4 regions of the Bacillus thuringiensis genome follow, and region 1 is predicted to be linked to each of the others. Evidence: riboswitches for the same ligand, from Rfam matches in the RefSeq annotation. Region 1 holds a riboswitch; each other region holds the start of a gene.

Region 1 (3,167 bases):
CAGCTACGAAAATACGGTCAATAAAACCTTTTAAAATAGCTGGCATCCCCCACCACCATATCGGATATATAAAGAGAAGTGTATCTGCTTCTTCCACTAATTTTCTATACCGCGCTGTCTCTTCTTCATTTACTAAATCACGTCTTTTCTTCTCTTCATTGAATACAAGTACCGGATCAAATTGTTCCTTGTATAAATCAAGCAACGTAACCGAATGATTTGTTTCCTGTAGCCCTTTTTGCACATGCTCTAAAATTGCCCCGTTAAAACTTGAAGGATTAGGATGAGCGTATATAATCAGTACGTTCACTACAAAACAACTCCCTCTATCTTTAAAGTTACCCCTTCTTTAATAACTTCTCTACAATTTGTACGTTTTTCGAACTTTGCAACAGTCGATTTAATACAGTAAGTAACTCTTCTTTTTCTAAATCTTTTAGTTTCTCTTTAACTGCACTCTCACCAGCACCTTGAATATCATAAACAACTGCCGCCATATGTTTACAATAATTTTCATACGGACATTCGCAACTACTTTTTGAAAAATCTTCGAGATCGATAACTACTTCATAATTCCCTGCATTTCCAGTAACGAATGCAAACACTTTGTTATCTTGTATTTCAACATCTTCTATATGTCCATCTTCATAATATTCATATCCCTTATCTACAACGTACTTTGGGATCCATTTCGTTATATCTTTTAATAAGTAAGCGTACATAATTGTACCCCTTCCTTTAATTCCCTTTTGACTTCCAAAACCCTGCATGTTATTCTAAGAACTGTTAAATAGCAAGTCTATTTTACAAAACGACTGACACCTATTCGGCGAAGGTGTCTCTTTTCATTTGCAGCCGATACGAATTGCCTCTTTCAGGCACATTCAATTTTTGACACTACACACTCAACACCATTCCCTGTATCAGGCTGCTTTAGCAGTCTTTTACTCTACATACTCCGTTATTTTTAAAAAAAGAGAGCTTAGCTCCCTTTTCTCGCCTTATAAAATACCCCTTTTTCAGTATAGAGATATTCATCAGCTAATGTAATTTTCCCATCCAGTTTCAGTTCGTCTAATAGCCTTGATAAATAAAATTGATGTAACATTTTTTTCGTGAATTTTCCTTCATGATGCGAAACGATATGTTCTTGAATATCTAACAATGATATCGGCTTATCTTGCTCTATCATATATTCATAAACTGTACTACGCAGTTTTACGTATTTTTCGAGTGTCACAGTAATTCGCAACCCCTTTCTTCTTAATATAAATTTTCGTAATCGGTTTTTTTACAACAAAAAAACCTCTCCGATAAGAAGAAGTTACGTATATATCTTCGTCTTATCTCCCAGAACAAATATGTTCTGCTGGAATTAGCACCTGCATCGCGGTTGCTGGGTTTCATCGGGCCAGTCCCTCCACCTCTCTGGATAAGAAAATATTCACTTAAATCTTACTATACGTAATTTCACTTTAATTGTCAAACAAATATAATAAATATAACAAATTATATTTTCTTTCTTACTGTTCATACTACTCGTATATGAACAGCCAAGGAGGATTATAAAATGCATCAAAATGCTCGCGGATATGTACAAGATTCTTTTCAATCATTACAAGAAGCAAAACACTGTTTAGAAGAAGCACTTGAAACAGTTGAAAAAGATTTTAATCGTGCTCGTATTGAACAATCACTTTATGCTGTTGAACAAGCTATTCAACGTTGCGAGTACACCGTTCACATTTTAGAAAAAGATTAAAAACTTCCCATCTATCGATGGGAAGTTTTTTCAAATGGCATACTTCATAATTATTGCCGTTATGATTAAAAAATATACAGAATTAGCAATTTCTAAAATCCCTACTTTTATAATAGAGATTTTTTTGCCATACAACACAATTGCTCGAATGACACTTGGTATAAAAATAAGAGAACACCACGGATTAATCATAAATACAATTATAGTTAATACGATATGATATCCCCAAGATATAAGACGATACTTCGGATTATTTTTTTCACGAATCATCGTTTTCACATAAAACGTACTACCTAAAAAGTATAAGAATGAAATAAGCGCAATGAATAATGCTATATGATCGATTTGCTTCATTGAAAAATAATAACTAATTAACCCACCGATACAAAATACAATAATTGCACAAATATCATTTAATAGTGCTCTTTCATTTTTTTGACGAGCATAATACATATTTACTATAAATAATGGAATCATTACTATTACGAATAAAAGAATTCGCCACTCATATAATAAAGAAATCATCCCAAATAGGAACGCAATACTAAAATAAACAATTGCGGCGTGTAAAAGCTCTTTTTTTCGTCTTTGCTTTATGTACGTAAGAAATGGATATGTAGCTAAATAGATAAAAAACCATGCTATAAACAATGGAATATGATAAATAGTAGGTTTCCCAAGTATGACACTTAATAGAAAAGGTATAACAAGCATGGCCCATGCACCATGTTGCTTCGGAATAACTAACTTCATTAACTATACACCTCCCTCTTGAAAAGAGTTCTCACGTACTATTATACAAATAATTTTATATAATAGCGGGTGCATATTGAATCTATTTTTTGACAAAAAAATGCTCCTTACAATATGTAAGAAGCATGAAAGAGGCAAACGAATATGTAAGTCGCGACCCTACCTTATATGAGTATGCTTTTCTATGTCACGTTATGCTCATCTAATATACCGTATTTCTTTTTAAATCTTGTAAGAATCGTAATCCAAGACGTACTAAATAGTAGTAAGAAAATAACATTCGAAATCGCATGACTCAAATCAAAATAAAAACTTGCGATATAATACGAAATGACAGTCTCCCACGTTGCTTCTCGTATAAAACCGAGAAGACCCCAGAAATTCATAATCCAGCCAAATAAAAATCCAACGATTACTCCGTAAAGAAGTCTCCCCCATAGTTTTTTCATTAAAAATGTATTACGAAGTAAACCTGCTATAAAACCAATCATGCCCCACGAAAACATTTGCCACGGTGTCCACGGACCTTGTCCTAAAAAAATATTAGATACGATCGCTGCTGTGGCACCAATCATAAAACCAGTTTCACTTCCAAATACAATTGCAGAAACAATAATGACAAAAGAAGTTGGTTGTACACTTGGTAAAATAG
Region 2 (3,167 bases), 2.5 Mb from region 1:
TTGCGCTGCTTCAATTACTCCTTTCGGAACGGAAACAAGATTTGTTTCAACCATTCTAGCAATACCAATTGATGCGACTAACGTCATCGGGAAAATTGCTGCTGCTGTTCCAATCGTCGTTCCAATAACGCTTCTTGTTAGTGGGCTTAAAGCTACTAAAAAGATAATGAATGGTACCGGACGAATTGTATTAATTATGATGTTAAGAATAGAAAAGACCCATTTATTTTCTAAAAAGTTTCCTTTTCTCGTTACATATAAAAGTAAACCTAGAGGTATACCCAGAATTGTAGCGAATATAAGGGTTACAATTACCATTAAGAGGGTATCCCCCGTCGCATCTAGTATGCGCGGCCAAAATATACTCCAATCAACTCGCATGAGCTTCTACCTCCTTCAGCTGCACTTGCAGTCTTAGATGTTGTAATGCTTTTTGAATTTCCCTCTGCTCACCTTGCAATTCTACAAGCAGATTTCCAAATAGCACATTTTGAAGTTCAATAATATTTCCGTACAGTACATTTACATCAACGTTATAGTTTTTTGCGATATATGATAGTACCGGCTGTCCTGTCTCCTCACCAGTAAATGTTAGACGATAAATTTGACCACCATTTTGAATTTTCGCTAGAACACTTTCTGGTAAATGATCATTAATAACAGAACGTACAAAGTTTTGAGTCGTCTTTGTTTTTGGTTGTGTGAAAACGTCAAACAGTTTTCCTTCTTCAATAACTTTTCCCTTCTCCATTACAGCTACACGGTGGCAAATTTCTTTCACAACATGCATTTCGTGTGTAATAAGAAGAATCGTTAAATTGTATTCTCGATTTACTTTCTTTAATAAGTTTAGAATTTCTGTCGTTGTTTCTGGATCTAAAGCTGATGTTGCCTCATCACATATAAGAATATCTGGCGATGTCGCAAGTGCTCTAGCAATGCCAACTCGCTGCTTTTGTCCCCCTGATAACTGCTCTGGATAATAGTTTGCTTTATCTTCTAACCCTACAAACTTCAGCAGTTCATTCACTCGTTCTTTTATCTCGTTCTTTGGCAATTTCGCTAACTTTAATGGATAAGCAATATTCCCAAACACTGTTCTTGAATTAAATAAATTAAAGCTTTGAAAAATCATTCCGATTCTTTGTCTTAGTTTGCGTAATTCTTTCGTCGATAATGATGTAATATCTTTATCATCTATTGAAATCGTTCCTGCCGTTGGTCTCTCTAACATATTTACTAAGCGTAATAATGTACTCTTTCCAGCGCCACTAAAACCGATAATGCCAAAAATTTCGCCTTTCTCAACTGATAATGTTACATCCTCCACCGCATGAACAGATTGCCCAGCTGATTCATACACTTTACTTACATTGTTAAAAGAAATCATTTTTCCCCCTCCTATATGCTGTAAAAACTTAAAGTAGAGCTTTCGAGGTAAAATAAAAAGTGCCCTCCTTCTTATCAACCATAAAGATAAGAAGGAGAGCACTTATATGTACTCGTTCACATCTTCTCATCTTCCAAGCCTTTATATGGCTTGCTGGAGTTAGCACGGTATTAAAAAACCCGTTGCTGAGGTATCGTAGGGCCAGTCCCTCCACCTCTCTGGATAAGAATGTATCGATTTAATTGTCGTTTAATTAATTCTCATTATAGAACTCAGAATAATAAGAGTCAATACATTTTTTAGAAAAATATTAATTATTCCTTTATTAAAATTTTCAGATGAAAATTCATAAGAAAATAGTAACTTTCAAAGTTATGTAAAATTCTTCTTCCTCATATTTTTAAACAGGAGAATCCTCTCTACGAATTGAATAAATTTATTTGAATATGAAACTCGGAGGAAGATAAATATATGAAAACAGCTCTTTTACTCGTCGATATTCAAAACGATTATTTTCCAAATGGAAAGATGGAATTGCGTAATCCAGTAGAAGCAAGCGAATATGCTAATCAGTTATTACAACACTTTAGAACAAACAGCGAACCTATTTTTCATATCCAACACGTAGCTATAAAAGATGACGCTACTTTTTTCCTACCTAATACAGAAGGTGTACATATTCATGAGAAGGTACGTCCACTTAGAGAAGAAACAGTTATACTCAAACATTATCCAAATAGCTTCCGAGAAACTAATCTTCTAGAGCAATTACAGCGTTTAGACATTGAACATGTCGTCGTATGCGGGATGATGACTCATATGTGTATTGATGCTACAGTAAGGGCTGCATTTGATTTTGGATTTCAATGTACCGTTATACACGATGCTTGTGCTACAAAAGACCTTTCTTTTAAGAACGCTACTATACCAGCTGTTTATATTCACAATACAATTTTAGCTAGTTTAAATGGCGTATATGCAAATGTAATAAGCACGAAAGAATTTTTAGCTACATAAAAAAACACTCCTTTCAGTGAGCAAAACCGAAAAGAGTGTTCCTTGTCGAACCATAGATTTTCTTTCAAATTGTATTATACAGGAAATTCTCAAAATGAATACTAAAAAATATGACTAATAAGTCAACTTTTCTCATCATTTCATTTCTGTTCACATGTTTATCCCGCTATTAATAGGTTTTAGCTCATCCCCTTCAAACGAAGGTAATATGTGGGATTTCAATTTTAAAAGGAGCTCTTCACATTTTGTGAAGAGCTCCTCTACTATTTCTTATAAAGTTTCAGAAGTAGTTTTTGCTTGCATGTGAAGTGCTAAGTAGTCAGGTCCACCAGCTTTAGAGTCTGTACCAGACATGTTAAAGCCACCGAATGGTTGGTAACCTACGATTGCACCAGTACATCCACGGTTGAAGTATAAGTTACCAACGTGGAATTCTTCACGTGCTTTTTCAATATGGTCACGGTTGTTAGTAACAACAGCACCTGTTAAACCGTATTCTGTATTGTTTGCAATTGCAAGCGCATGATCAAAGTCTTTTGCTTTACAGAATGCTACTACTGGTCCGAAGATTTCTTCTTTCATTAAGCGAGCATCTTCTGCAACGTCAGCAACGATTGTCGGTTGGATGAACCAGCCTTTAGAATCGTCCCCTTCGCCACCTGCTAGAATTCTACCTTCTTCTTTACCAATTGCAACATAGCTCATTACTTTATCGAATGCAGCTTGGTCATTAACAGGCCCCATGTTTGTACCTAATACT
Region 3 (3,167 bases), 1.7 Mb from region 1:
TGTTGATGCGGTTTCTTATTTTGAGGAGATAACAACTCGTTTATTTTTTCAATATATATTTTTCCTAATAAGAAACGCGTGTGAACATTGTTCCGCGCGTTTTTTGTCTATCTAAAAGCGTGCTGCAATGAATAGAAGATTGGGGTTATGAGTTTTAGAGGAAATAAGGGAGGAATTTAAATGTATTTACACGGCACAAGCCGAATTAATGGGCAAGGACACTTAGAAATTGGAGGGTGCGATACGACGCAGCTAGCAAAGCAATACGGAACACCACTTTATGTATACGATGAAGAGTCTATTCGAGGAAAATGCCGAGCATTTCATCGTGCTTTTAAAGAAAGTGGTTTCTCTTATCAAGTAGCATATGCAAGCAAGGCGTTCTTGTGCATGGAGATGTGCCGAGTAGCTCGTGAAGAGAATATGTCATTAGACGTTGTTTCTGGAGGAGAATTATATACTGCGCTCCAAGCAGGATTTCCAGCATCACGTATTCATTTTCATGGAAATAATAAAACAGAAGAAGAGATAGTGATGGCTCTTCAGGCGAATATCGGTTGTTTTGTCGTAGATAATTTCTTTGAATTAGAAGTTTTACACGATTTAGCGATGCAACATGGAAAGTTTGTGAACATATTAATTCGTGTAACGCCTGGAGTAGAGGCGCACACACATGAATATATTACAACAGGCCAAGATGATTCGAAATTTGGATTTGGCGTTTCAAACGGTCAAGCGATGCAGGCAATTGGATTTGCTTTACAAAAATCCAATTATAATGTGCTAGGGATTCATTCACATATCGGATCGCAAATATTTGAAACAGCTGGCTTTGTTCGAGCGATTGAAGTTCTTCGCCAATTTTTAGAAGAAGTGAGAGAGCAAACAAACTATGTAGTAAAAGTGTTAAATGTAGGCGGGGGATTTGGAATACGCTACACAGAGTCGGATACACCGTTAACTCTTGAGACATATGTGCGAGCTGTAACAAGTGCAGTGAGAGAACAATTTACTGTATGTGAATATCCATTGCCAGAAATATGGATTGAACCAGGCCGTAGTATTGTAGGTGATGCTGGGACAACAATTTATACAGTTGGATCTGTGAAAGATATTCCTGGTATTCGGAAATATGTATCAGTCGATGGTGGAATGACAGATAATTTAAGACCTGCTTTATATAGTGCGCGTTATGAAGCAATGTTAGCGAATCGAGGGAATGATGAGAATGAGGAACTCGTTTCGATTGCGGGGAAATGTTGTGAGAGCGGAGATATGTTGATTTGGGATATTCATTTACCGAAAGTCGCTGCTGCTGATTTACTAGCAGTTTCCTGTACAGGAGCCTACGGGTACTCGATGGCGAATAATTACAATCGGATTCGAAGACCAGCCGTTGTCTTTGCAAAAGGCGGAACATCGCAAGTAGTTGTGGAACGCGAAACATATGAAAATATTATTGGGAACGATCGCATACGTATTAAAGAGCTTGTTTAAATAGAAAAAGGAGTTGTTCGGATGGGCAATTCCTTTTTTGTAAAATAAAATAATTAAAATATATCGGAAAACTAGGATTGAAAAAAATCAGAATTGTGATAAAATACAAATACAAAGCTTATCAAGAGAAGCGGAGGGAACTGGCCCGAAGAAGCTCGGCAACCTGCTTATAGAAAGCAAGGTGCTAAATCCAGCAAAATGGAATCCATTTTGAAAGATAAGGTAAAATATATTACCGAACAGTCTTTTCGAAATGGGAAAGATTTTTTTTATGAATAAAAAGGGGGGCTGTTCGCGTGAGTGTACGGGAACATTTTGATGAAGTATCCGAGAAGATTGAAGCGATGCTTGCTGATATGAAATATGGCTCAATTACAATTGTTGTGCAAGATGGAAAAGTAATTCAGTTAGAGAAAAGTGAAAAAGTACGTTTAAAGTGAAAAGCGCTGACTAGAAAAACTAGAGGCGGTTTTAACCTATTTTCATTAGGTTAAAATCGTCTTTTTGCTTTTACAGGGGGAAAAAACATGTTGACGTATGAAACGTGGGAAGAAAATGTTGTTTCGTTTTCGGAAGAAGATGAAACGAAAGGTGCGCTATCAGTATTAAATTGGGCTTATGAAGAGTATAAAGATGAAATCGTCTACGCATGTAGCTTTGGGGTGGAAGGTATGGTATTGCTGCACCTTATAAACCAAGTAAATCCATCTGCTAAAGTTGTATTTTTGGATACAAATGTTCATTTTCAAGAAACATATGAATTAATTCAAAGAGTGAGGGAACGATTTCCTTCATTGAATATTATAGAAAAGCAGCCAGAACTTACACTTGATGAACAGGCGAAGTTGCATGGTGAAAAACTGTGGGAGAGCAATCCGAATCTTTGTTGTAAGATTAGAAAAATTTTACCTTTAGAAAAATCATTAGTCGTGGAAAAAGCATGGATATCGGGCTTAAGAAGGGAACAATCAGAAACACGTAAGCATACAAAGTTTATAAATCAAGATCATCGTTTTCAATCTATTAAAGTTTGTCCACTCATTCATTGGACGTGGAAAGAAGTTTGGCGATATGTATACAAACATAGCTTGCCGTATAACCCGTTGCATGATGTTGGCTATCCAAGTATTGGGTGTGAGAAATGTACTTTACCTGTAGGGGATGGTGGCGATTCAAGAGATGGTAGATGGGCTGGGAAAGTGAAAACCGAATGTGGTCTTCATTATCAATAAGATGAATCTTGAAATAAAGCTAAGAGGGGATATAGAAAATGAGCACAGTAAACGAATTAGTAAACCGTATAGATGAGACATATGACGTATCACAAATTGAAAAAGAAATTAAATTAGACAACATTGCTTTAAGTGATTTAGAACTATTGGCGACAGGTGGATATAGCCCGCTTACTGGTTTTTTGGGGAAGGAAGATTATGATTCAGTCGTAGAAACGCTTCGTTTAGCAAATGGTAGTGTGTGGAGTATACCAATTACATTACCGGTAACAGAAGAAGTCGCAGAAAGCCTGAAGACCGGAGAGGAAGTAAAGCTTGTCAACAATGGAAATATATATGGTGCTATTCAAATAGAAGATATTTTCGTACCAGATAAAGAAAAAGAAGCGTTACTTGTATATAAAACAACGGATGAGGCTCATCCAGGAGTGAAAAAAT
Region 4 (3,167 bases), 780 kb from region 1:
CAATTCGATCCGCCCCTACAATAATTGCATTTATTTCTTTCGTTTGAATAGCATGAGCTGCAGTATTATCTGTAATAAGGGTCACATCAATATTTGCTTGCTTCAATTCCCAGGTCGTTAAGCGACCACCTTGTAAAACTGGTCTCGTTTCACACGCATATGCATGTAAACGCACACCTTTCTCTTTTCCAATATAAAAGGGAGCTAATGCAGTTCCATATCTGGCAGTTGCGATACTTCCAGCGTTACAGATTGTTAAAATATTATCGCCATCTTTAAAACATGTTAACGCATATTCCCCAATATTTCGGCACACCTCTTCATCTTCCTGCTGAATGCGAAGCGCTTCTTCTTCTAATGTTTTTTGTGCTTCTTTTATTGTAGTAATCTCTCGAATAGATTCTCTCATACGATCAATTGCCCAAAATAAATTTACTGCTGTCGGGCGTGACGTTCCTAAATAATTACAATCTCTATTAAACTTCTTTTGAAATTCTTCAATATGTACAGTGTTATATTTTTTTGATGCAAGCGCCAAGCCAAATGCAGCTACAATTCCAATTGCAGGCGCTCCTCGTACTTCTAACATTACGATGCTTTTCCAAACCTCTTCAATAGTCGTCAATGTTTTGTATTCTGTGCTATGCGGCAATTTCGTTTGATTTAATACCGCAATTGCATCACCTTTCCAGCTTACAGATCTCGGAACAGTAACAATTGTACTCACGCTTTTACGCCCCCTGAAACTGTCTGTTGAAATAATGTTCGAAACAGTTGAATATCTGCACTTTTAGATTCATATTTTATTAGTTCTTTACCTAAGGATAGCGCTTGCTTCTTAGCTTGAATTCTTGTTTCTTTATTTTCTATTTCATCTAAATCTGCTACATGAGCTAAACCAATTGTTCTACGAATCAGTTCACATCCGGCAAATCCAACTGCATCAGTAAAGATATTTTGCAAAATAATTGGTAACCATTGTTTTTCTTTCGTATATACTTCTACACCTTCTCCAATCCATAACTTTGTAAAAGTCTCTACAAAATAACTCCACGTCTTTTCTATATGGAAAAATAGTACACTTCTTTTTTCTTCTTCTCTAGATAAAGCATTTAATAATAGATTTGCAATAAATTGACCTATGTCAAATCCAAATGGGCCATATGTCGCAAATTCTGGATCAATCACTTTCGTTTCAGAAGGTGACGAAAAAATACTACCAGTATGTAAATCACCATGAATAAGAGTTTCTTTTCTTGTTAAGAACTTATATTTATATTGTGCTACTTTTAGTTTTAAAGTTTTATCACTCCAAAGTTCATCAACCACGAGCTGTAAATCTGGCTCATAATCATTTGTATCATAATGTCCAAACGGATCTGTAAACACTAAATCCTCTGTAATTTTACAAAGGTCCGGATTTACAAAGGTACCTTCTAGTACCCTCTTCTCTTCTGACTGTAAACCAAAATCTGAAGTATAAAATAAAACATGTGCTAGAAAACGGCCGATATGCTGGGATAAAAGCGGATATTCTTCTCCGTCTATTAATCCTTTTCTTGTAATTGTTAGTCTTGATAAGTCTTCTATTACCGTTATCGCTAACTCTTCATCATGACTGTACACTACCGGAACATAATCCGGTACATACTGCGCAAAAATTTGCAGTGCCTTGCTTTCAATCGTTGCTCTTTTTATAGACAATGGCCAGCTTTCACCAACTACTTTCGCATAAGGCAGTGCTTGTTTTATTATAATTGATTTCTCTCCATCATCTAATTTGAACACGTAATTTAAGTTTCCGTCTCCAATTTCATGACAAACGACATTTGCCTTCGCTTCAAAATAGCCATGATCTTTCGCATATTGTACAGCTGTTATTTCTGTTAATGAATAATATCCCATCGTCTTCTCCCCCTTTTTAAATTCAGAGGTTTTTCTAACATAGAAAAACCTCTTTCCACTAAGAAAGAGGTTTGAAGTTTATCTTCTCCCCTCTTATCTGCCAGAAAGTTTTACTTTCTGCTGGAATTAGCACCGTGCCTTTTGGCGTAATAAACGCCCCATTTCACAATGGTATTACGGTCGGTTGCTGGGCTTCATCGGGCCAAATCCCTCCACCTGCTCTTGATAAGAGTTGTATAATTTTTTGAATTTTTAACTTTATGTTGAAGACTATACCAAGAATAAAAATCACTTGTCAACATTTTATTTGTATAATTCTGGACGGCGATCCGCAAAAACTGGAATTCCTTTACGTACTTCTTTAATTTTCTCGAATTCAAGCTCTCCAAATAAAATTGATTCCTCTTCATTCGCCTCTACTACAACTTCACCCCAAGGGTCCACAATTAAAGAATGACCCGCAAATACATTATTTGGATCCTTTCCTGCTCTATTACACGCAACAACATAACACTGATTTTCAACCGCTCTTGCTTGCAATAGCAAACGCCAATGTGCTAAACGAACTAATGGCCATTCTGCTACAACAAATAATACTTTTGCCCCTTTAGCAGTATGGACACGCATCCACTCTGGAAAACGAATATCATAACAAATTGTTCCAGCACATTCAACATCATCTAGCTTAAATTCGCCCGTACTATTACCAGCTATTAAATATTTATGTTCATCCATAAGCTGAAATAAGTGTACTTTACTATATTCGTTGACTAGCTGTCCTTCATTATTTACAACATACATCGTATTTGTAACGCCTTGCTCCGTTTGCTTTGCTATGGACCCACCAACAATATGTACATCATATTGCTTCGCCCATTCTATTAACTTTTCTTTCGTTTCCACTCCATCCCTATCTGCAATTTCAGAAAGTCTCGTTAAATCATATCCTGTTGTCCATAACTCTGGTAAGACGATAACATCTGGCCTTTCCTTCATAGCTTCGCTTATTTTATTTTTAGCATTCTCAATATTTTTTTCTACATCTCCAAAAACAATATCCATTTGAATACATGCGACTTTCATTTTTTCAGCCCCATTCTTATTTTTCTCTTTACAAAATACTGGAAAGATTATATCATTTGTCACTAGAATTGTAACAACTTTCAAAAGAGGTGGAAAGTATGAAATTATTTCAACCTTCTGAGATAGTAACATCATTGCCAACACAATTTTTCGCTTCACTTGTTGCAAAAGTTAACAAA

What was found. A riboswitch is a leader RNA that binds a small molecule or an ion and turns the genes downstream of it on or off. The one in region 1 is predicted to bind S-adenosylmethionine.
Region 2: it holds a riboswitch for S-adenosylmethionine, as region 1 does, so the genes downstream of both, AC241_RS01820 (methionine ABC transporter ATP-binding protein) here and AC241_RS16080 (hypothetical protein) in region 1, are expected to answer to the same signal.
Region 3: it holds a riboswitch for S-adenosylmethionine, as region 1 does, so the genes downstream of both, AC241_RS07505 (YezD family protein) here and AC241_RS16080 (hypothetical protein) in region 1, are expected to answer to the same signal.
Region 4: it holds a riboswitch for S-adenosylmethionine, as region 1 does, so the genes downstream of both, mtnK (S-methyl-5-thioribose kinase) here and AC241_RS16080 (hypothetical protein) in region 1, are expected to answer to the same signal.

What each region holds. Positions count from the first base shown of each region.
Region 1 covers NZ_CP012099.1:3,119,567-3,122,733, forward strand. Annotated here, with positions in the region: gene AC241_RS16070 (NAD(P)H-dependent oxidoreductase) at 1-310, opposite strand, end outside; gene AC241_RS16075 (SWIM zinc finger family protein) at 339-722, opposite strand; gene AC241_RS16080 (hypothetical protein) at 983-1,240, opposite strand; SAM riboswitch class I at 1,341-1,439, opposite strand; gene AC241_RS16085 (hypothetical protein) at 1,571-1,762, shown strand; gene AC241_RS16090 (YwiC-like family protein) at 1,793-2,515, opposite strand; gene AC241_RS16095 (ECF transporter S component) at 2,698-3,167, opposite strand, start outside.
Region 2 covers NZ_CP012099.1:332,283-335,449, reverse strand. Annotated here, with positions in the region: gene AC241_RS01825 (methionine ABC transporter permease) at 1-381, opposite strand, end outside; gene AC241_RS01820 (methionine ABC transporter ATP-binding protein) at 371-1,390, opposite strand; SAM riboswitch class I at 1,514-1,619, opposite strand; gene AC241_RS01815 (cysteine hydrolase family protein) at 1,862-2,407, shown strand; gene pruA (L-glutamate gamma-semialdehyde dehydrogenase) at 2,678-3,167, opposite strand, start outside.
Region 3 covers NZ_CP012099.1:1,419,663-1,422,829, forward strand. Annotated here, with positions in the region: gene lysA (diaminopimelate decarboxylase) at 181-1,497, shown strand; SAM riboswitch class I at 1,613-1,721, shown strand; gene AC241_RS07505 (YezD family protein) at 1,794-1,937, shown strand; gene AC241_RS07510 (phosphoadenylyl-sulfate reductase) at 2,025-2,729, shown strand; gene sat (sulfate adenylyltransferase) at 2,768-3,167, shown strand, end outside.
Region 4 covers NZ_CP012099.1:3,901,026-3,904,192, forward strand. Annotated here, with positions in the region: gene mtnA (S-methyl-5-thioribose-1-phosphate isomerase) at 1-727, opposite strand, end outside; gene mtnK (S-methyl-5-thioribose kinase) at 724-1,905, opposite strand; SAM riboswitch class I at 1,996-2,137, opposite strand; gene AC241_RS19955 (carbon-nitrogen family hydrolase) at 2,209-3,072, opposite strand; gene AC241_RS19960 (pyridoxal phosphate-dependent aminotransferase) at 3,087-3,167, shown strand, end outside.